2 regions of the Acidovorax sp. KPB24-07 genome follow, and region 2 is predicted to be linked to the other one. Evidence: predicted binding sites of a transcription regulator. Region 2 holds the regulator's gene; the other holds the start of a gene.

Region 1 (3,204 bases), on a different contig from region 2:
ACGCGGCGGTCTCTTCCAGGGCCGAGGCCTGCTGTTCGGTGCGGGCCGACAGGTCCTGGTTGCCCTGCTCGATCTGCGAGCTGGCCGCGGCCACGCCTTCGGCGCTGCCGTGGACGGCACCGACCACGCTCGCCAGGCTGGCGCGCATGTCGCTCAGGGCCTGCATCAGCTGCGCGGATTCGTCCTTGCCGTGCACGGCGATGTCCATCGTCAGGTCGCCAGCGGCCACGCCCCGCGCCACTTCGACGGCCGAAGCCAGCGGCCGCGTGATGTGCCGCGTGATCCACCAGGCCAGCACCGAAGCAATCGCCACCGCAGCGATCAGCAGGGCCAGCAGCGTGGTCTGCGCACGGTGGAACGTGGCCACCGCATCGTCGTGCGCGGCGTCGCCGCCTCGGCGGTTCACGCGGGCCAGCTCGCCCAGCGTGGACGCCATGGCATCGAAGCTCTTTTCCGAATCGGTGAAGAAGATCCGCAGCGTTTCATCGTGCGCCTGCAGCGGCTGGTCCAGCATGCGTTGCTGCACCGCGAGGTACTGGTCCCGCTGGACCTTGTAGGCCTCATAGTCCTTGCGCTCCTCACCGGGCGTCACCAGGGGTGCGTACACGGCCTCGGCATCCACCAGTTGCTGGCGCCGCACCTTGAGTTCCTCCTTGAGCTTGGTCAGGTTGCCCTGGTCCGTCGGCAGGAAGGCCTCGCTCTCGGTGCGCCGCAGGCGGTTGGCGGCGATGCGCACGTTGGCGATGGCCTCGATGCTGGGAAGCCAGTTGGTGGCCAGGTCTTCGGCACTGGCGTTGATGCGAAGCATCTGGCCCCAGGCCATCCAGGCCAGGGCGATGGTGATCAGCGTGGTGATGCTGAAGGCGAGCGCCAGTTTGGCACCGATGCGGAGGTTGTGCAGGTTCATGATAAGGACCACCTATTGCGTTTGGTATCACGATTATCATTTTGACACCTTAGAACAGACTTAAACCGAAATCCGCAGGGCGGAAATGACAAAAATATGATGCCGTATTTATCACTTTTGCAGTTTTCAGGTCGACAACCCGTCGCCTCCGGCATACGCTTCCAGCCCGATCGCCACCACCGTGGCGACCTCGTCGCCCACCTCCATGCGGAATTCCGCTTCCGCCTGCGCCACCGCATCGCGGAACGCCTGCAGCCACGCCAGGCCTGCGGCGGTGAAGCAGACCCGGCGCGCGCGGGCATCGCGCGGGTCCGGTTCCCGAACCACCAGGCCCCAGGCGGCGCACTGGTCCACCAGATCGGCCATGGACTGCTTCGTCATGCCGGCCCGCTGCGCCAGATCGGTCAGCCGGTCGCCCCCCAGCGACAGGTGGCGCGTGATGTGCACATGCGCCGCACTCACCTGATCGCGCGCGGCGAGGTTGGAAAGCGCCAGGGGCACTTCCACGTTGTGGGCCATGAGTTCGAGCACCCGCGCATCGAACCGGCGCATGGCATGCCCGAGCAGGCGGCCCAGGTGGGTCTGGCGCCAGCCATCGTCGAGGGGGAAAGAAGGTGGGGTTTCGGCCATGGCACATTGTCAGGGAAACTGACTTAAAACACCGTTTACGCGCCGAGACGGCTCGCATAAACTACTGTTCAAGCATCCAGCCTGTGACTACCCACAGCCGGACAGAGACACCCCAACCCATTGTTTTTCAAGGACTTTCCATGGACTTCGCCGTCAAGGGGACCCACCCCGCCCAGCCCGTCAACACCGAAAAGGCCAAGGCCCTCCAGGCCGCGCTGGCCCAGATCGAGAAGCAGTTCGGCAAGGGCACCATCATGCGCCTGGGCGAAGGCGAGGTGATCGAGGACATCCAGGTCGTCTCCACCGGCTCGCTGGGCCTGGATATCGCGCTGGGCGTGGGCGGCCTGCCCCGCGGCCGCGTGGTCGAGATCTACGGCCCGGAATCGTCCGGCAAGACGACGCTCACGCTGCAGGTGATCGCCGAGATGCAAAAGCAGGGCGGCCAGTGCGCCTTCGTCGATGCCGAGCACGCGCTCGACGTGCAATACGCCCAGAAGCTCGGCGTGCAGCTGTCCGATCTGCTGATCAGCCAGCCCGACACCGGCGAGCAGGCCCTGGAGATCGTGGACAGCCTCGTGCGTTCGGGCGCCGTGGACCTGATCGTGATCGACTCGGTCGCCGCGCTCACCCCCAAGGCCGAAATCGAAGGCGAAATGGGCGATGCGCTGCCCGGCCTGCAGGCCCGCCTGATGAGCCAGGCGCTGCGCAAGCTCACCGCCACCATCAAGAAGACCAACTGCATGGTCATCTTCATCAACCAGATCCGCATGAAGATCGGCGTGATGTTCGGCAGCCCTGAAACCACCACGGGCGGCAACGCGCTCAAGTTCTACGCCTCGGTGCGTTTGGACATCCGCCGCACCGGCACGATCAAGAAGGGCGACGAGGCCGTGGGCAACGAAACCAAGGTCAAGGTCGTGAAGAACAAGGTCAGCCCGCCGTTCAAGACGGCCGAGTTCGACATCCTGTTCGGCGAGGGCATCAGCCGCGAGGGCGAGATCATCGACATGGGCGTGAACGCGAAGATCATCGAAAAGAGCGGCGCCTGGTACGCCTACAACGGCGAAAAGATCGGCCAGGGCCGCGACAACTCGCGGGAGTTCCTGCGCGAGAACGCCGACCTCGCCCGCGAGATCGAGAACAAGGTGCGCGAGAGCCTGGGCATCGCCCTGCTGCCCGCCAGCCTGGAAGCCCCCGCCGCCGCCCCGGCCAAGGAAGCGGCCGAGAAGTAAGCCCTGGCCGATTGCAGGCCATGCCCGGCTCCAGCGCTTGATTGACAGGCGCTGGATGCTTCCACTTTCATAGCACCATGGGATTTGCGACGCTTTCGCTCAAGGGCCGGGCACTGCGCCTGCTGGCACAGCGCGAACACTCCCGCGCCGAACTGGCCACCAAGCTGGCCCGCCACGTGCAGGAGGGCGACGACCTGAACGCCGTGCTCGACGACCTGCAGGCCAAGGATTTCATCAGCGCGCAGCGCGTGGCCGATTCGGTGGTGAACCGCCGCGCCGCCCGCCTGGGCACACAGCGCCTGGTGCAGGAGCTGCGTGGCAAGGGGCTGGACGACGCCCTGGTGCGCGCCACTGCGGAGCGCCTACGCGCCACCGAGCTGGAGCGCGCGCAGGCCGTGTGGCGCCAGCGCTTCGGCGCCCCGGGCGAGACGCCGC
Region 2 (18,090 bases):
ATCAAGGTGGTCGGCGACGCGGCCATCGTCCGCCACACCCTGACGGCCGATACCAACGATTCGGGCAAGCCCGGCAAGGTGCAGATCAAGATCCTGGGCGTCTGGCAAAAGCAAGGCGCCGATTGGAAGCTGCTGGCCCGCCAGGCCGTCCGCGCAGCGCCCTGATTCCCCCCCGACGAGGAGGCCGCGCGTGCGGCTTTCTCGTGGGGCTTCGAATTCTTTTTGCTCCCTGCGACCGCTTTCACACCGGCCTGCACCCCAAGGCCCTGGATGCGCCGCCGTACCATCCCCGCCCATGAGCACCACACCCCGGCCCCGCCTCCTTCAAATCGCCCGCCTGCCCCTGCCGGCGCTCGAAGCCGACCTGGCTGCGCAGTTCGACATCGTTTGCCTGTCCGACCAACCCGATCCCGCCGCGTTCCTTGCCGAACGCGGCGCCGACTTCACGGGCGTGGTCACCTCCGCCTCCATTGGCCTGAAACGGGAGGTGATCGATGCCTTGCCGAGCTTGCAGGTCATCAGCAGCTTCGGCGTGGGGTTCGACGCGCTGGACATCGCAGCGGCCAGCGCGCGGGGCATCCAGGTGGGCTACACGCCCGGCGTCTTGAACGATTGCGTGGCCGACCTGGCCTTTGCCCTGCTGCTGGATGTGTCGCGCGGCGTCAGCGCCAGCGACCGCTTCGTGCGGCGCGGCGACTGGACCACCGCCCGGTTCGCGCCCCAGACCCGGGTGTCCGGCAAGCGCCTGGGGCTCGTCGGCATGGGCCGCATCGGGCAGGCCGTGGCCGAACGGGCCTCGGGCTTTCGCATGGAGGTCGGCTACCACAACCGCCGGCCTAGCGCCCAGTCCACCCTGCCCTATTTCGACTCGTTGCTGGAACTGGCCCGATGGGCCGACTACCTGGTGCTGACCGTGGCCGGAGGGGCGGAAACCCGCCATCTGGTCGATCGCGCCGTGCTGGAGGCCCTCGGCCCCCGAGGTTTTCTGATCAACGTGGCACGGGGCAGCGTGGTCGATGAGGCCGCCCTGATCGACGCCCTGGCAGAACGCCGCATCGCGGGCGCGGGCCTCGACGTGTTCGAAAACGAACCATCGGTACCAGCCGCGCTGCTGGCGCTGGACAACGTGGTCCTGACACCGCACACCGCCAGCGCCACCCATGAAACCCGCCGCGCCATGGCCGACATGGTGCTGGACAACCTGCACGCCTTCTACGCCACGGGTGCTGTCCGCGCCCCGGTGCCCAGCACCGGGACGGCTTGAACCCACTTCGCTCCGCCACTCTCCGAAGCCCACACCCATGCCCATTGCCATGCACACCCCTACCGTCACCGAAGTCCGCGTCATTCCGGTCGCCGGGCGCGACGGCATGCTGCTCAACCTGAGCGGCGCGCACGCCCCGTTCTTCACGCGCAACCTGTTCATCCTCACCGACAGTGCCGGGCGCACCGGGGTCGGCGAAGTGCCGGGCGGCGAAAAGATCCGGCAGGCCCTGGAAGATGTCCGGCCCTTGCTCGTCGGGCAGCCGGTGGGCAACCACCTGGCGCTGCTGCAGCAGGTGCAGGCCGCGCTCGCAGGGCGCGACAGCGGCGGACGCGGCCTGCAGACGTTCGACCTGCGCATCGCCATCCACGCCGTCACCGCCGTGGAGTCGGCCTTGCTCGACTTGCTGGGCCAGCACCTGGGCGTGCCGGTGGCCGCACTGCTCGGAGAAGGCCAGCAGCGCGACCGCGTGGAAATGCTCGGCTACCTGTTCTTCGTGGGCGATGCCGGCCAAACCGATCTGCCCTACGTGCGCGCCCAGGATGTGGATGCCACCGAGAGCGACTGGAGCCGCGTGCGCCATCTGCAGGCCCTCACGCCCGAGACCATCGTGCGCCAGGCCGAGGCCGCGCACGCACGCTATGGTTTCAACGACTTCAAGCTCAAGGGGGGCGTGCTGCGCGGCGAGGACGAAGTCCTGGCCATTCGGGCGCTGCATGAGCGCTTTCCCAAGGCGCGCGTCACCCTCGACCCCAACGGCGGCTGGCTGCTCAAGGACGCCGTTCTCCTGTGCCGGGACCTGCACGGCGTGCTCGCCTATGCGGAAGACCCCTGCGGTGCCGAAGACGGCTTTTCGGGCCGCGAGATCATGGCCGAGTTCCGCCGCGCCACCGGGTTGCCCACCGCCACCAACATGGTGGCCACCGACTGGCGCCAGATGGTGCATGCGCTCTCGCTCCAGTCGGTCGACATTCCACTGGCCGACCCGCACTTCTGGACCATGGCCGGCTCGGTGCGCGTGGCCCAGACCTGCCGCGACTGGGGCCTGACCTGGGGTTCGCACTCCAACAACCATTTCGACGTGTCGCTGGCCATGTTCACGCATGTGGCGGCCGCGGCCCCGGGCAAGGTCACGGCCATCGACACCCACTGGATCTGGCAGGATGGCCAGGGCCTGACACAATCGCCGCTGCAGATCGTGGACGGGCATGTGACCGTGCCGACCACCCCGGGCCTGGGCGTTCAGCTCGACATGGCGGCCGTGGAGCGCGCGCACCAGCTCTATCTCCAGCATGGGCTGGGCGCACGCGACGACAGCATCGCGATGCAGTACCTTCACGCCGGCTGGAAGTTCGACCCCAAGCGCCCTTGCCTCGTTCGCTGACCCGCAAGGCTGGCCTAAACTGCTGTCATGCCTTTTTCACACGCATGGCCTGACAACACCGCCCGAAGCCTGCTGCCCTGGATCTTTTTGGGAGCAACAGCCGGCTGCGGCGCGCAGACCCGTGATGTCACCGGTGAAATCGCCGTCAGCAGCGACCTCACCGAACGGGGTTTCCAGACGCCCATCAAGCGCCCCATCGTCCAGGGGCTGCTCACGCTCTACGATGCGACGGGATGGTCGGCCGGCGCCGTGCTGGGAATGCAGACCAACGGCCGCCGCTATGGCCGGGCGATCGTCCGCCTCGCCTACGACGGTGTGCTGTCCAATGACTGGCAGTACCAAGCCGTCACCCAGTACTACGCCTATCCGGACAACCCCACCGCCCAGTTGCTGGACCGGCTGGAAACGGCCCTGAGCTTCAGCTATCGCGATCTGATCACGGCAGGTGCGTCGGTATTTCGATATCCCCACACCCGGGATGCCGCCCGGCCCATGCGGTGGGCCGTGGATCTGGGCGGTCGGCTACCGATCGACGAGCAATTTTCCTTGACGGGCACCATCGGGCTGGCCGAGGTCCGCCCGCAAGACCGTTATGCGTATGGCAGCGTTGGCGCCGCCTGGCGCCAAGGCCCCTGGCGCGCCTCACTCAGCTATTTGGCAACCGACAGTCGGGCCCGACCGTTGTCCCCCGGCAACACTGCAGGCCACTGGTCGTTCATGTGGGCCCGTTCTTTTTGAAGCATCCGCAACCTTTTGGTGCATTGCAGGCACACACGTCGCAAGATTCCACCTTCCAAGACGCTCATCCGCCCGCTTCTACGCCATGGCTGCCCTCTCCTTTCCCGACGATTCAGCCGATCTCGAACTGCTGCATGGCATCGCGTCCGGCGATCGCGCGGCCCTGGCAGCACTGTACCGGGCGTACCACCGCCGACTCTGCCAGTTTCTGACCCGCCTGACCCGCCGGTCCGACCTGATCGAAGAGGTCATCAACGATTGCTTCTGGATCGTCTGGCAAAAAGCGGGCAGTTTCCGTGAAGAGTCGAAAGTCTCCACTTGGATCATGGGCATCGCCTATCGCTGCGGGCTCAAGGCCCTGCGGCAGGACGGGGGAACGGACATGCTCTCCATTGCGGACGACGATCTGGAAGTCCAGCCCAATCTGGCCACTGACCCCGGCGAAGCGAGGGAACTGCGCAACTGGCTGGACAAGGGCATGGAGCGGCTCTCGGTGGACCAGCGGCTGGTACTGGAACTGGCCTATGCCGGCGGGCATTCGCTGGAAGAAATCGCCGTCATCACCCAGTCACCCGTCGGAACCGTCAAAGCGCGCATGTTCCACGCGCGAGTGAAGTTGCGCAACTTGCTGCCGGCCTTGGCCACCCGCAGCACCGCTCAATAGGATTGCACCATGCCCTCCCGTTTTCCTGATTCCCCAAGCCAGGACCGCTCCCATCTACTGACCCAGGAGGCCCTGCCCTGGATCGTCAATGGCCGTGCCAGCGATGAGCAGCGTGCGGAAGTGGAAAAGCACCTGGCACAGTGCGCCGACTGCCGGGACGAACTCCAGACGCAGCAGCAGGTGCAGGCCGCCATGGCATTGGCCCCCATGCGCATGCCCGATGAACAGGCGGGCCTGGACAAACTGCTGGAGCGCATCGAAATGGACGCCCTTTGCGATCAACCGCTGCCTAAACCCATGGCAGGTGCACGCCGGCACGGTGGCCGCCTCACCTATGCACTGGCCACCTTCGCCGTCTTGCAAGCCGTTGCCTTGGCCTTCATGGGACATCGCTTGTCCGAACAGGAACCATCGGCGTTCCAGACATTGAGCAGCCCCCCAGCCCCGGGCACTGCGGCCGCTGGCCAGCCAAACGCCATCCGCGTCGTTCCCGATGGACGCATCACGCTGGCAGACTGGAAGGCGTTGCTGGATTCGCTGAACCTGCAGGTGGTCAGTGGCCCCAACGCGATGGGGGCTTATGCGGTGTCTGCGAAAGACATGCGCCAATCAAATACCCAGGCCCTGGAGCGGCTGCGCAGCACCCCGGGAATGCAGATGGTCGAACCCATCGGAGGCCCGCCATGACCACCCGTCTTCTGACTGCGGCCTTGCTGCTGGCATGCACACTGTCCGGTTGCAGCAGCGTGCCGGCGGAACCTCCTCCCGACGCTAGGACGCTGCAGCCGTCCGGTGAGGCGGGCATGCGTGCCGACAGCACCCGCTACATCATCGTGGCGGTTCCCAATCCGCTGGAACATGTACCGGGCCGCGCGGGCACCAGCCTTTCCAGCTACGGCGCCCCGCCGCGCTACACCATGGGCAACCGCGCGGCAAGGACAGTCCAGGCCATCGCCGTGGACTACGGCCTGCGGGAAGTGACTGCCTGGCCAATCCCGCCGATGAATGCGCACTGCGTGGTGTTCGAGATCAGCGCCACCGCGTCCCGCGACGCGCTGCTGCACGCGCTTTCGCGCGATGCCCGCGTGCAACTGGCGCAGCCCCTGCAGGACTTTTCGGTCAACGCAAGCCCCGAGCCGGAGACTTCGGCCGTGGCCTACAACGACCCCTACATGCCCTTGCAACAGGGCTTTGTGGACATGCAGGTGGCACGTGCGCACAAGCTCAGCACCGGCAAAGGAGCGCACATTGCCGTGATCGACACGGGCGCGCAGACGGAGCATCCGGAGTTGCGCGGGCAGATCGATGCCGCCTACAACCTCGTCGATGAAAATGCCGTGGGCTTTCAGCAAGATCAGCACGGTACCCAGGTCGCGGGCATCATCGCCGCGGCGGGCAACAACCTGCAGGGCATCGTCGGTGTCGCACCCGAGGCAAAGGTGAGCCTCTACAAAGCCTGCTGGTATCCGGCACATCAGCCAGCAGCCGGCGCACGCTGCAATTCGTTCACTCTCGCCAAGGCGCTCGTGGCCGTGATGTCGTCCGATGCGCGCACCATCAACATGAGCCTGGGAGGCCCTGAGGATCCGTTGCTCGGCACGCTGCTGGGCCAACTGGTCAAACAGGGCCGTGCGGTGGTCGCCGCGCTTCCGTCCAACGGAGAGCGCACGGGTTTTCCTGCCGGCGTGCCCGGCGTGATCGTCGTGGGAATGGCCGAAAACGTCAATCTGGCGGCCAAGGGTGTTCTGGCTGCGCCCGGAAAAGACGTGCTCACGCTGCAGCCCCAGGGGCGTTACGACTTCGCCACAGGCTCTTCGATGGCTGCGGCCCACGTGAGCGGGATGATTGCATTGCTCCAATCCAGCGCCCCGCAACTCGACCTCACGACCATTAAGAACCTCCTGCTGGACAGCGAAAAAAGTGTGGGCAGGCCATGGATGGTCAATGCCGAGCGGGCGCTGGAATCCCTGCCGAACCAAGGCCAGCGGCTGGCAAAACGCTGACCAGTCACCGACCAGCCATTCATCTGCCAGAAACGCGCCCTGGCCAAAAGAAAACCCTCCAAATCCGGACAGGACTTCGAGGGTTTCCGCACCAGTAAGCCGATGCCTCTCGGCACCCGCCCAAGTGATTACATGTTGTCGATCATGACCTGGCCAAAGCCAGAGCAGCTCACTTGCGTCGCGCCTTCCATTAGACGGGCGAAGTCATAGGTGACCTTCTTGCTGGCGATCGACTTCTCGATGGACCGGATGATCAGGTCGGCAGCTTCCGTCCAGCCCATGTGACGCAGCATCATTTCGGCCGACAGGATTTCAGAGCCGGGATTCACATAGTCCTTGCCGGCATACTTCGGCGCGGTGCCGTGCGTGGCTTCGAACATCGCCACCGTATCGGACAGATTGGCGCCAGGAGCGATGCCAATGCCGCCCACCTGGGCCGCTAGCGCGTCAGAGATATAGTCGCCGTTCAGGTTGAGCGTGGCCACCACGCTGTACTCGGCGGGACGCAACAGGATCTGCTGCAGGAAAGCGTCCGCAATGCTGTCCTTGATGGTGATGTCCTTGCCCGTCTTGGGGTTCTTGAACTTCATCCAGGGGCCGCCGTCGATCAGCTCGGCACCGAATTCCTTTGCCGCCAGCGCGTAGGCCCAGTCACGGAAGCCACCTTCGGTGAACTTCATGATGTTGCCCTTGTGCACGATGGTCACGCTGGGCTTGTCATTGTCGATGGCGTACTGGATCGCCTTGCGCACCAGTCGCTCGGTTCCTTGGCGGGACACGGGTTTGACGCCAATGCCGGAAGTGTCAGGAAAGCGGATTTTCTTGACGCCGAACTCTTCCTGCAGTATCTTGATGAGCTTTTTGGCCTTTTCGGACTCGGCTTCAAACTCGATCCCGGCGTAGATGTCTTCCGAGTTCTCGCGGAAAATCACCATGTTGGTCTTTTCGGGCTCCTTGACCGGCGAGGGCACGCCCTTGAAGTACTGGATGGGGCGCAGACAGACATACAGGTCCAACTCCTGGCGCAGCGCGACGTTCAGCGAACGGATGCCACCGCCCACGGGCGTGGTCAACGGGCCCTTGATGGACACCACGTAGTCGCGCACGGCGTGCAGCGTCTCTTCCGGCAGCCACACGTCGGGGCCGTAGACCTTGGTTGACTTTTCGCCAGCGAACACTTCCATCCAGTGGATCTTCTTCTTGCCACCATAGGCCTTTGCCACAGCAGCGTCCACGACCTTGAGCATCACGGGCGTGATATCGAAACCAGTGCCGTCGCCCTCGATGTACGGAATGATGGGCTGATCCGGCACGTTCAATGACATGTCGGCGTTGACGGTGATTTTCTGGCCTTCGGCTGGCACCTTGATGTGCTGGTAGCTGCTCATTGAACGGGTCTCTCCGGTGAAACGATGAAGGGGCTTCAGCTGGTTAGGCAAACGCGGTACAGCCGGCAATTCTAAGCCTTAAAAAAATCACATATTTCCTGTCAACGGCCTCCGTGACGGCGCCGTTGTGGAGGTGCTTCGCGGCACTTCGCGCGGCTCCCATCCGAACCTCTTCAAGGAATTGGCATATATGAAAAAACTCCTCGCTGTCCTGGTTGCTGGTCTGTTCGCCGCTGGTGCTTTTGCACAAGGCGCAACGCCAGCCGCACCGGCAACCCCCGCCGTGACTTCCGCCCCCAGCGCCGAGCCAGCCGCCCCCGCCCCCAAGGCGCACGCCAAGGCCAAGGCCAAGAAGCCGGCAGCCCACAAGGTCGCCCACAAGAAGGCCACCAAGAAGCACGCCAAGACGGCTGCCTAAAGAGTAAGCACCATCGTCGGCAAGGCCTTCAGCCCGCGCCGACGCCCTCCAAAAAAGCCCGCCTCCGCGGGCTTTTTTGCCTTTGGCTGCTACCCTTTCGATTCCCATTGCATTTATGGAAAGCCGGATGATGAAATCCTTTCTCGTGCGCGCGGCGGACGGCTCTGAAAAAGCCCTTGCCCCGCTTTTGGCTGCGCTCGTCCTCTCCGTCTGTACGGCGGCAGGCGCCCAGGAATCACCCCAGATGAACCTGCAGCGCGTTGAACTGGGTGCCGGCATGCACCGCATCGACGCACAGGTCGCGGTGTCTCCGCAAGAGCGGCAGATCGGCCTCATGCATCGCAAGGAGATGCCCCAGCAGGAAGGCATGCTGTTCGTGTTCGAAGCGCCTGCCGTCCAGTGCTTCTGGATGAAAAACACGATCCTGCCCTTGACCGCCGCTTTCGTCGCGGACGACGGCACCATCGTCAATCTGGCGGACATGAAGCCGCAGACCGAGGACTCTCACTGCTCTGAGAAGCCGGTGCGTTACGTGCTGGAAATGAACCAGGGCTGGTTCTCGAAAAAGGGAATCAAGGCGGGCTTCAAACTGTCCGGCACGCCCTTTGCCCGCCGCTGACCGGCGGAGCACGCCCGCAAGCCTGCCCTTACGGACAGGGGACATGCCAAAACAAAAACGGCCCAAAAGGGCCGTTTTTTTATTGGGCGCGGAACGCTCAGGCGAAGTTGCTTTCGGCAAATTTCCAGTTCACCAGTTTGTCGAAGAAGGTTTCGACGAACTTGGGGCGCAGGTTGCGGTAATCGATGTAGTACGCGTGCTCCCACACGTCGACCGTCAGCAGGGCCTTGTCGGCCGTGGTCAACGGGGTGCCGGCCGCGCCGGTGTTCACGATATCGACGCTGCCGTCAGCCTTCTTCACGAGCCACGTCCAGCCAGAGCCGAAGTTGCCCACGGCACTCTTCACGAAAGCTTCCTTGAAGGCAGCATAGCTGCCCCACTTGGCGTTGATGGCATTGGCCAGGGCGCCGGACGGCTCGCCGCCGCCGCTGGGAGCCATGCAATTCCAGAAGAAGGTGTGGTTCCAGATCTGGGCTGCATTGTTGTAGATGCCGCCACTGGACTTCTTCACGATTTCCTCAAGCGTCATGCTCTCGAATTCCGTGCCCTTTTGCAGATTGTTCAGGTTCACCACGTAGGCGTTGTGGTGCTTGCCGTGATGGTATTCCAGGGTTTCCTGGCTGTAGTGAGGCGCCAGTGCGTCGATCGCATAGGGCAACGGTGGCAGGGTATGTTCCATGGTGCAGTCCTTCGTGGGTTGAAATTCTTGGAATGGGACCACTGCCCTCCAGGGGCTGGCGCGGTCCGAACGGGCATTGTAGAAAGTAATAGCAGCGCCTGCTGTAGGCGAGGGCCAATGGCAGAAAAAGCGCTCCAGCCGCTCCATTCACAGCAACCGGCGCGGTGACACCTGCAGATCGATCTCACCATCGGTCAACGCCGCCCGGACGGCGTCGCCTGGCCGCACCTGGGCCACCTTCGTCACCGGCTGGCCTTGCGCATCGGTGAGCAGTGCATAGCCCCGCTGCAGGACGAGATGCGGATCCAGCAACTGCAGGCGCAGCGCCCCACGCTCCAGCCGTTCGGACTGGCGGCCCATTCGCCGCTGGAGGGTTTGCGGCAACTGTGCCTCCAGCGCTTGCTGCTGCTGAGTCAGGCGCTGCATTTTCAGTAGCACACTGTGGCGCATGCGCTCCGCCAGCCGTGCCAGACGCGTCTGCTGGCGCGCCACCAGGCCGGAAGGCCGGCCCAGGCGCTGGGCCACCAGGTCCAGGCGTTGATGGCGCACATCGAACTGCGCCTGAACACCGTCCGACAAGCGATCGGCCAACAGATCGATGGCGCCCAGCCAGACGGCCCGTGGCTGGGAGATGAGTTCAGCGGCGGCGGTCGGCGTCGGTGCGCGCAGATCGGCGCAAAAATCAGCAATCGTGAAGTCGGTTTCGTGCCCGACACCGCAAACCAACGGCACCGGACTCTGGACGATGGTGCGAGCCAACTGCTCGTCATTGAATGCCCACAGGTCCTCCATGGACCCGCCGCCCCGCACCAGAAGGATGACATCGATGGTGCACGGGGGCTGGCGGGACGCCGTGCCCTGCGCCCCGTTGCCCGCGTCCACCAGTGCGTAGAGCTTGGACAGCGCGGCCCGCATCGACGCCGGCGCATTGGCGCCCTGCACCAGCGCGGGCACCAGCGTGACCGGAATGTGCGGCACGCGCCGGCGCAGGGCGGTCACCACGTCGTGCAGGGCCGCCGCGCCCGGGGAAGTGACCAGGCCGATGCCACGCGGCATCAAAGGCAAGGGCCGCTTTCGCGCGCTGTCGAAAAGCCCTTCGGCCTCCAGTTGCGACTTCAGCCGCAGGAACTGCTCGAACAAGGCACCCTGCCGGCCCGCTGCATGCTTTCGACGATGAGCTGCAGATCGCCGCGCGCCTCGTACACCCCCAGGCGGCCGCGCAACTCGACCAGTTCCCCGTCCCGCGGAGCGAAGTCGAGCAACAGGGCGGCACGGCGGAACATGGCGCAGCGGATCTGGCCCTGGCCGTCCTTGATCGTGAAATAGCAATGCCCGCTGGACGCGCGCGAAAAGCCCGTGATCTCGCCCTGCACGGCCACGGGATTGAACCGGGCCTCCAGGGTGTCAGCAATGGCGCGGCATAGCGCCCCAACCTGCCAGATACGTGGCGCCGTTGCGAGGTTCATGGCCTCAGACACCGATGGAGCAAGGGATTGCAGGCCATTGCCAGGAGGCACTAGTCCACAGCGCGCGAGGATGGCCGATTGGCCCTGTACACAGGCGCCCATCCCCGCGCATCGCTAGCAGATACGTGCAACCCCTTGATTTCAAACGTTTTTTTTGGTGCGTTATTTTTCATCAATCTGTCAAATTCACGGGCTGGAGCCGCTTGGCGGGCCATCGCAGCCCGGTTGCCCACAAAGTTATCCACAGAAAATGTGGGTGACGACAGGGGATGCGAAGGTGCAGAACGCGCCGGGCCGCCCGGCCGTTTTCCGCCACGGGCCACCACGTCAACTGGGCCATAATCGCGGATTGCTTCCATCTGCGCGGAGAGAGAATTGCTGTCGATCATACAAGCCGCAGGCTGGCCGATCTGGCCTTTGATAGCCTGCTCCGTCCTGGCGCTGGCACTCGTCGTGGAGCGCTTCATCGCCCTCAAAACCGCCCGGGTCGCACCTCCCAAGCTGCTGGATGAAGCGATCACCGTGTCGTCCCGCTCCGTTCCCACGCCCGATGTGGTGAACCAGTTGGCGCAGAACTCCGCGTTGGGTGAGGTGCTGGCCAGCGGCCTGCGGACGCTCAACAGCAATCCGCAGAGCACCGAGGCCGACGTGCGCGCTGCGATGGAGAGTTCCGGCCGGGCCGTGGCGCACCGCCTCGAAAAATACCTCAGTGCGTTGGCCACCATCGCGTCCGCCGCCCCGTTGCTCGGCCTGCTGGGCACGGTGATCGGCATGATCGAGATTTTCGGCTCCCAAGCGGGGGCCGGCCAGTCCGGCGGCGGCAACCCGGCCCAGTTGGCACAGGGCATTTCCATTGCGCTGTACAACACGGCGTTCGGGCTGATCGTGGCCATTCCGGCGCTGATCTTTTGGCGGTACTTCCGCAGCCGCGTGGACGCCTATCTGCTGACCCTCGAATTGGCCTCCGAGCAGTTCGTGCGGCACATCAGCCGGCTTCGCAAGTGAATCATGGCCCACACCCCATCGGCTGAACGGACATGAACTTTCGCTCCCGCCCCACCGAAGCGCCGGAAATCAACCTGATTCCGTTCATCGACGTGCTGCTCGTGGTGCTCATCTTCCTGATGCTGTCCACCACCTACAGCAAGTTCACCGAGCTGCAACTGACGCTGCCCGTGGCCGATGCCGAGCAGCAGCGCGATCACCCCAAGGAAGTGATCGTGGCCGTCGCCGCAGATGGCCGCTATGCCATCAACAAGCTGGCGGTCGAGGGCAAGAGCGTGGACGTGGTGGCCCAGGCATTGGCCGCGGCGGCCAGCGCCGGCAAGGACAGCGTCGTCATCATCAGTGCCGACGCCAATTCACCGCACCAGGCGGTGGTCACCGTCATGGAAGCCGCGCGCCGCGTGGGCCTGTCGCAGATCACCTTCGCCACCCAGTCCACGGCCAGCGCCGGCAAGTAGCCGCGATGGCTGCCGCCGGGCCGCAGCCGCCCTCTGCACCCTCTTCCACCGCCCCCCATACCCAGGCATCCACCCTGCAAGCGGCCTGGAAACGGCGTGGGCCGCTGGCTTGGGCGCTGTGGCCGTTGTCCTGTCTGTATCGGATCGCGGTAGCCATCCGGCGAGCGCTTTATCGGCTGGGCCTCCTGCGCGCCGAGCGCGTGGCGGTGCCGGTGATCGTCGTGGGCAACGTGATCGCCGGAGGGGCGGGCAAGACCCCGGTCACGCAGGCCATCGTGCGACATCTGGTGGCGCGCGGATGGCAGCCTGGCGTGGTGTCGCGCGGCTACGGGCGGTCCACCAACGACTGCCGCGAAGTGTGCGCGGACAGCCGCGCGACCGAAGTGGGCGACGAGCCTTTGCTGATCGCGAAGCGCACGGGCGTTCCCGTGTTCGTGGCGCGGCACCGGGCGCAGGCGGCGCGCGCACTGCTGGCACAGCATCCCCGCACCGATGTGATCGTTTGCGACGACGGCCTGCAGCATCTGGCGCTGGCCCGCGACATCGAAATCTGCGTGTTCAACGACGACGGCGTGGGCAACGGATTCCTCCTGCCGGCCGGACCGCTGCGCGAACCCTGGCCACGCCAGGTCGACTGCGTGCTCCATGCCGGACCGGCTCCGGCCGGCACATCGCCGGCATTCTCCCTGAGACGCTCGCTCGGGCCGGACGCCATGCGTGCGGACGGCAGCACCGAGCCCCTGGCGCAGTGGCGCGGCCGGCCGTTGCACGCCGTGGCCGCCATCGCCAGGCCACAGGAATTCTTTGCCATGCTGCGGGCAAGAGGACTCACGCTGCAGCGGACCACCGCCTTGCCCGATCACTATGATTTTGATAGCTGGAAAGACAATCAAAACACCGGCATGACGCTGGTTTGCACCGAAAAAGATGCCACCAAGCTGTGGCGACTCCACCCCCAGGCGCTGGCCGTGCCGCTGCACCTGGAAATCGACAGCGCTTTTTTCTCCCTGCTGGACGAGCGGTTGCGGGCTGCCGCACGCCGCTCGCTATCATCGCCCTCCGACTGACCCCGAAGCCACTACCGCCATGGATCCCAAACTGCTCGAACTGCTGGTCTGCCCCGTCACCAAGGGCTCGCTCACTTTCAACCGGGAGCGGCAGGAACTGGTGTCGCGCAGCGCCCGCCTGGCCTACCCGGTGCGCGACGGCATTCCGGTGCTGCTCGAAAACGAAGCACGCACCCTGACGGACGAGGAGCTGGAGGCGTGACCGCGCCCGCCACGCCTTTCACCATCCTGATACCGGCGCGGCTGGCCTCCACGCGGCTGCCCGACAAGCCGCTGGCCGACATCGCCGGGCTGCCCATGGTGGTGCGCGTGGCGCAACGCGCGGCGCAAAGCCAGGCCACGCGCGTCATCGTGGCGGCGGACGATGCCCGCATCCTCGCGGCCTGCCAGGCGCATGGCGTGCAGGCCCTGCTCACGCGGCCCGACCATCCGAGCGGCAGCGACCGCCTGGCCGAGGCCTGCGAACAGCTGGGCCTGGCAGGCGACGACATCGTGGTGAACGTGCAGGGCGACGAGCCGCTGATCGACCCCGCGCTGATCGATGCCGTGGCCGCCCTGCTGCCGGCCCGCACGGACGCCAGCATGGGGACCGCCGCCCATGCCATCGGCACGCTGGCCGACTACACCAACCCCCATGTCGTGAAGGTCGTGCTCGATGCGCGCGGTCTCGCGCACTACTTCAGCCGGGCGCCCATTCCGCATGCACGCGACCATGCCGGCGCTGCCTGGTGGACGCAGGGGCCCGATGGCGCGGCCACCGGCGTGCCGCAAGGGTATGCGCCGCTGCGCCACATCGGCCTCTACAGCTACCGCGCCGCATTCCTTCGGCAGTTTCCGGCCCTGCCGCCCGCGCCCACTGAAGCGGTCGAGGCACTGGAGCAGTTGCGGGCGCTGTGGCACGGCCACCGCATCGCCGTGCATGTGACCGCTTCGGCACCTGGCCCCGGCGTGGATACCCCCCAGGATCTGGAACGCGTGCGAGCGCTGTTTTCCTAGCGTTTTCAGAGTCCCCGCCGTGTCAGGAAAGCGCGTGGACCCGCGTGCTATCCTTGCCCGCGATCAGAGCGCCGCATCCCGGGCCGGAGGCAAGCCCGTGGCCAGTGGCGCCAGCCGAATTCAACACTTAGAGGACATCCATGAGACTGATTCTTTTGGGCGCACCCGGCGCCGGAAAGGGCACGCAGGCCGCATTCATTTGCCAGAAATACGGTATTCCGCAAATCTCCACCGGTGACATGCTGCGCGCCGCCGTCAAGGCAGGCACGCCGCTGGGGCAGCAGGCCAAGGCCGTCATGGATGCGGGGGCGCTGGTCAGCGACGACCTCATCATCAATCTCGTGAAAGAGCGCATCGCACAGCCCGACTGCACGTCCGGCTTCCTGTTCGACGGATTTCCCCGCACCATCCCGCAGGCCGACGCCATGAAGGCCGCGGGCGTCAAGCTCGACTACGTGCTCGAGATCGACGTGCCCTTCGATGCCATCATCGAACGCATGAGCGGCCGCCGCTCCCACCCGGCCAGCGGTCGCACGTACCACGTCAAGTTCAACCCGCCCAAGGTGGAAGGCAAGGACGACGTGACCGGCGAAGACCTCATCCAGCGCGAAGACGACAAGGAGGCCACCGTCAAGAAGCGCCTGGATGTGTACAGCGCCCAGACCCGTCCGCTGGTGGAGTACTACTCCAGCTGGGCCAAGGCCGATCCGGCCGGCGCTCCCAAATACCGCGCCATCAGCGGCACGGGCAGCGTGGAAGAGATCACCCAGCGCGCGCTGGCCGCACTGGCCGGCTGATTGCCGACTGAACCCGCACGGCACCTCGGCCGTGCCTGGAACGCCCCGCCCTCTGCGGGGCGTTGCCATTTCAGGGGCGCCGAGGCCGGGCGAGCAGATCGAGCAGCAGGCTGATCCGGGCCTTCACCGGGCTCAACCCCTCCGAGTGGGGCAAGGCGTCCCCCGGCTTGGGCAGCACCCGGCCCAGCGGGCAGCGGGTGGCCACGCGCACTTCCACACCGCTCTCGTGCGCGCGCTCCAGCGCCTTGGCCAGGGCATGGTGCAGCGTGCCGTTGCCCGTCGCCGCCACCACGAGGCCATCCACGCCGTCGAGCACCAGCAGGTCGACGATGCGGCCGTCGGCGCCGACATGGTTCATGAGCACCTCCACCCGCGGCCACAGGTAAGTGTTGGCGATGTGGTGAAGCGCATCCAATCGCGGAACCGAAGGGGCCGGCCAGCCATGGGCCAGGCGAACCGCGCCCTCCTCCACCCAGCCCAGCGGCCCGGCGTCTCCTGAGCTGAAGGCATCCACGCGATAGGGGTGCACTTTCTGCACGTCGCGCGCGGTGTGGATCGTGCCTGCCACCACCGCCAGCACCCCGCGCGCCCCGGGCGTGGCCGCTACCGCCACCGCATCGAGCAGATTCTGCGGACCGTCGGGCGCGATCGCCGTTGCCGGCCGCATGGCGCAGGCCAGCACCACGGGGCGTTCGGCAGTGTCCAGGACCGAGTCCAGGAACCACGCCGTCTCCTCCAGCGTGTCGGTGCCGTGCGTGACCACCACCCCGCGCACATCGGGATCGGCCAGCAACTGCGTGCATCGGTGGGCCAGTTGCCGCCATACGGCGAAATCCATGTCCTTGCTGTCGATCTGCGCGATCTGCTCGGCTTCGATCCGGCCACGGGCCGCCTGCGCCAATCCAGGAATCGCCTCCAGCAACTGCCCCACGCTCACCTGCCCGGCGGTATAGCCGATGTTGTCTCCGGCCTTGGCGGCCTTGCCCGCGATGGTTCCGCCGGTGCCCAGCACCACGATTTTTCCTGTGCCCACTTGCACGCTCCAAAAAACTGGTTAAAAATACAGTGACTGGATTAAAAAACAGGCCTCTCCCTGCCTATCCGTTCAGCACCGGAGTCACTCATGTTCGACAGTCCCAAGCTCACCGCCCGTCAGCAACAGATCCTCGATCTGATCCAGACCGCCATCTCCCGCACCGGCGCGCCCCCCACCCGGGCGGAAATCGCCGCCGAGTTCGGCTTCAAGTCCGCCAATGCGGCCGAAGAGCACCTGCAGGCCCTGGCCCGCAAGGGCGTCATCGAACTGGTCAGCGGCACATCGCGCGGCATCCGGCTGCGCAGCGACACGGTGCGCTCCATCAATGCCGCCCGCGGCACCCAGTTCAACCTGCCCATTCCGGGCCTGTCGCAGCTGTCGCTTCCCCTGGTGGGGCGGGTGGCGGCAGGGTCGCCCATTCTCGCGCAGGAACACGTCGACCAAACCTACAGCGTGGAGGGCAGCCTGTTCCAGCACAAGCCGGATTACCTGCTCAAGGTGCGCGGCATGTCCATGCGCGATGCGGGCATCATGGACGGCGACCTGCTCGCCGTGCAATCCACCCGCGAGGCGCGCAACGGCCAGATCATCGTGGCCCGGCTGGGCGACGACGTCACCGTCAAGCGCCTGCGCCGCACGGCCACCGCCATCGAGCTGCTGCCCGAAAACCCCGACTACCCCGTCATCACCGTGCATCCGGGCGAGCCTTTCGAAATCGAAGGGCTCGCAGTGGGCCTGATCCGCAACACCATGCTGATGTAGCCCGCTGCACACCGCCGCAGGTGGCGGGCGTCTGGCGGCCAGGGGCAAGAAGCCCTGGTCAGCCAACCCTGCGGCAGTGTGTTTTTCCTCGGCAATCCTGCCTGTGTTCAACCCCCTCGCACTTCGCTGGAGTTTTCACATGGGATTTGCCCTGCTCGCTTTTTCTTCCTTTTCGCAACCGCTGAATGCTTTGGCACGGTGGCTGCGCGCGCCCGCCTGCCGCCCTCCGCGCCAAGACCGCAGGGCCGTCGCAGGCCAGCCAGGCGGCGGCGCCAGCGGCAGAGGCACGGTGCATGCCGTTACCCCGGGCCTCCATGCCGACGCCATCGGCCCGTCCGCCACGCGGCCGGCTGCCATCGAACCGCTGCCATGCACCGCCTTGGAAATTGCGGCGGCAGAGGGCCTGCCGTGTCCTCCAGCGCTCGCGCCCCTGCCACGGCGCTTCGTGGTGGTTCGGCCGCGGCAGGCACCGCCCGACCAGCCCTTTTCAGCATGTCCCCCCACACTGGCGGTAACCCCGTCTGCACGGTCATGGCCCAGCACCAGCGCCAATGACAGTGGGGCATTTGCAGGTTGCAGCCGCCCCCGGCCTGCTGCGCGCCCGCTGCGGGTGCTGGATCGCCGCGGCCCCGGTGCGGCGGCGCGCGTGCTGATCTCCGGCCGCATGGCCGATGTGTGCGCGGAACTGGACCGCCTCGTGCGGGCCGAGGCGGCCTTGCAGGCGCCGCATTGAGGCCGCACATCCCAGCCGCAATCAAAGCCCGGCAACCCTGAAGCACCCGGAGGTGCCTGGTGGGTGCCTGGTGGGTGCCTGGTGGGTGCCTGGTGGGTGCCTGGTGGGTGCCTGGTGGGTGCCTGGTGGGTGCTCGGGGGAAGCCGCTACGCGATGAATGGGGCCGAGCAGGGTTGGGCAAGTCTTCCACCATGGGTCCCCGTGCCCCGCCGCCCACCGTGCCGATGTCGATGCGAAGCGCCGCGCAGCCTGGCTGCCGGCCTCAACTGTTGAGTTGCGCCCAGAGCTTGTCCAACCGCTTCACGCTCACCGGCTGCGGGGTTCGCAGCTCCTGGGCGAAAAAGCTCACCCGCAACTCTTCCAGCAGCCAGCGCAACTCCTGCATGCGCGCATCCACGGCGCCCTTGCGTTCGGCTACCAGGCGCCAGTAGCGCTGCTCCTGCGGGCGCAGTTCGGCCAGCTTGGTGGCGTCGCGCGCCGGATCGGCGCGGTATTTGTCCAGCCGCAGCGTGATCGCCTTGAGGTAGCGGGCAAAGTGCGCCAGTTGCGCCCACGGTGCCGCAGCCAGGAACGCCTTGGGCATGAGGCGCTGCAACTGCTGCTGCGCGTCCTG

Evidence for each region. Region 2 encodes LexA, which represses DNA repair genes until DNA is damaged. Its sites were predicted from a motif close to ACTGTATNNNNATACAGT; they were not measured.
Region 1: the regulator LexA is predicted to act here: its motif matches at 1,601-1,618, upstream of recA (recombinase RecA).

What each region holds. Positions count from the first base shown of each region.
Region 1 is NZ_BAAJYS010000368.1:38-3,241, forward strand. Features, by position in the region: partial or broken gene AC27IQ_RS21065 (methyl-accepting chemotaxis protein) at 1-907, opposite strand, end outside; gene AC27IQ_RS21070 (MarR family winged helix-turn-helix transcriptional regulator) at 1,034-1,537, opposite strand; gene recA (recombinase RecA) at 1,678-2,769, shown strand; partial or broken gene AC27IQ_RS21080 (regulatory protein RecX) at 2,847-3,204, shown strand, end outside.
Region 2 is NZ_BAAJYS010000012.1:4,316-22,405, reverse strand. Features, by position in the region: gene AC27IQ_RS03435 (nuclear transport factor 2 family protein) at 1-165, shown strand, start outside; gene AC27IQ_RS03430 (2-hydroxyacid dehydrogenase) at 296-1,264, shown strand; gene AC27IQ_RS03425 (enolase C-terminal domain-like protein) at 1,314-2,648, shown strand; gene AC27IQ_RS03420 (TorF family putative porin) at 2,676-3,386, shown strand; gene AC27IQ_RS03415 (RNA polymerase sigma factor) at 3,472-4,050, shown strand; gene AC27IQ_RS03410 (anti-sigma factor family protein) at 4,060-4,737, shown strand; gene AC27IQ_RS03405 (S8 family serine peptidase) at 4,734-6,053, shown strand; gene icd (NADP-dependent isocitrate dehydrogenase) at 6,182-7,441, opposite strand; gene AC27IQ_RS03395 (hypothetical protein) at 7,725-7,859, shown strand; gene AC27IQ_RS03390 (DUF192 domain-containing protein) at 7,990-8,478, shown strand; gene AC27IQ_RS03385 (superoxide dismutase) at 8,576-9,157, opposite strand; partial or broken gene xseA (exodeoxyribonuclease VII large subunit) at 9,305-10,623, opposite strand; gene AC27IQ_RS03375 (MotA/TolQ/ExbB proton channel family protein) at 10,999-11,628, shown strand; gene AC27IQ_RS03370 (ExbD/TolR family protein) at 11,661-12,086, shown strand; gene lpxK (tetraacyldisaccharide 4'-kinase) at 12,092-13,153, shown strand; gene AC27IQ_RS03360 (Trm112 family protein) at 13,173-13,355, shown strand; gene kdsB (3-deoxy-manno-octulosonate cytidylyltransferase) at 13,352-14,149, shown strand; gene adk (adenylate kinase) at 14,290-14,946, shown strand; gene AC27IQ_RS03345 (asparaginase) at 15,017-15,985, opposite strand; gene lexA (transcriptional repressor LexA) at 16,070-16,744, shown strand; gene AC27IQ_RS03335 (hypothetical protein) at 17,355-17,477, shown strand; partial or broken gene hrpA (ATP-dependent RNA helicase HrpA) at 17,740-18,090, opposite strand, start outside.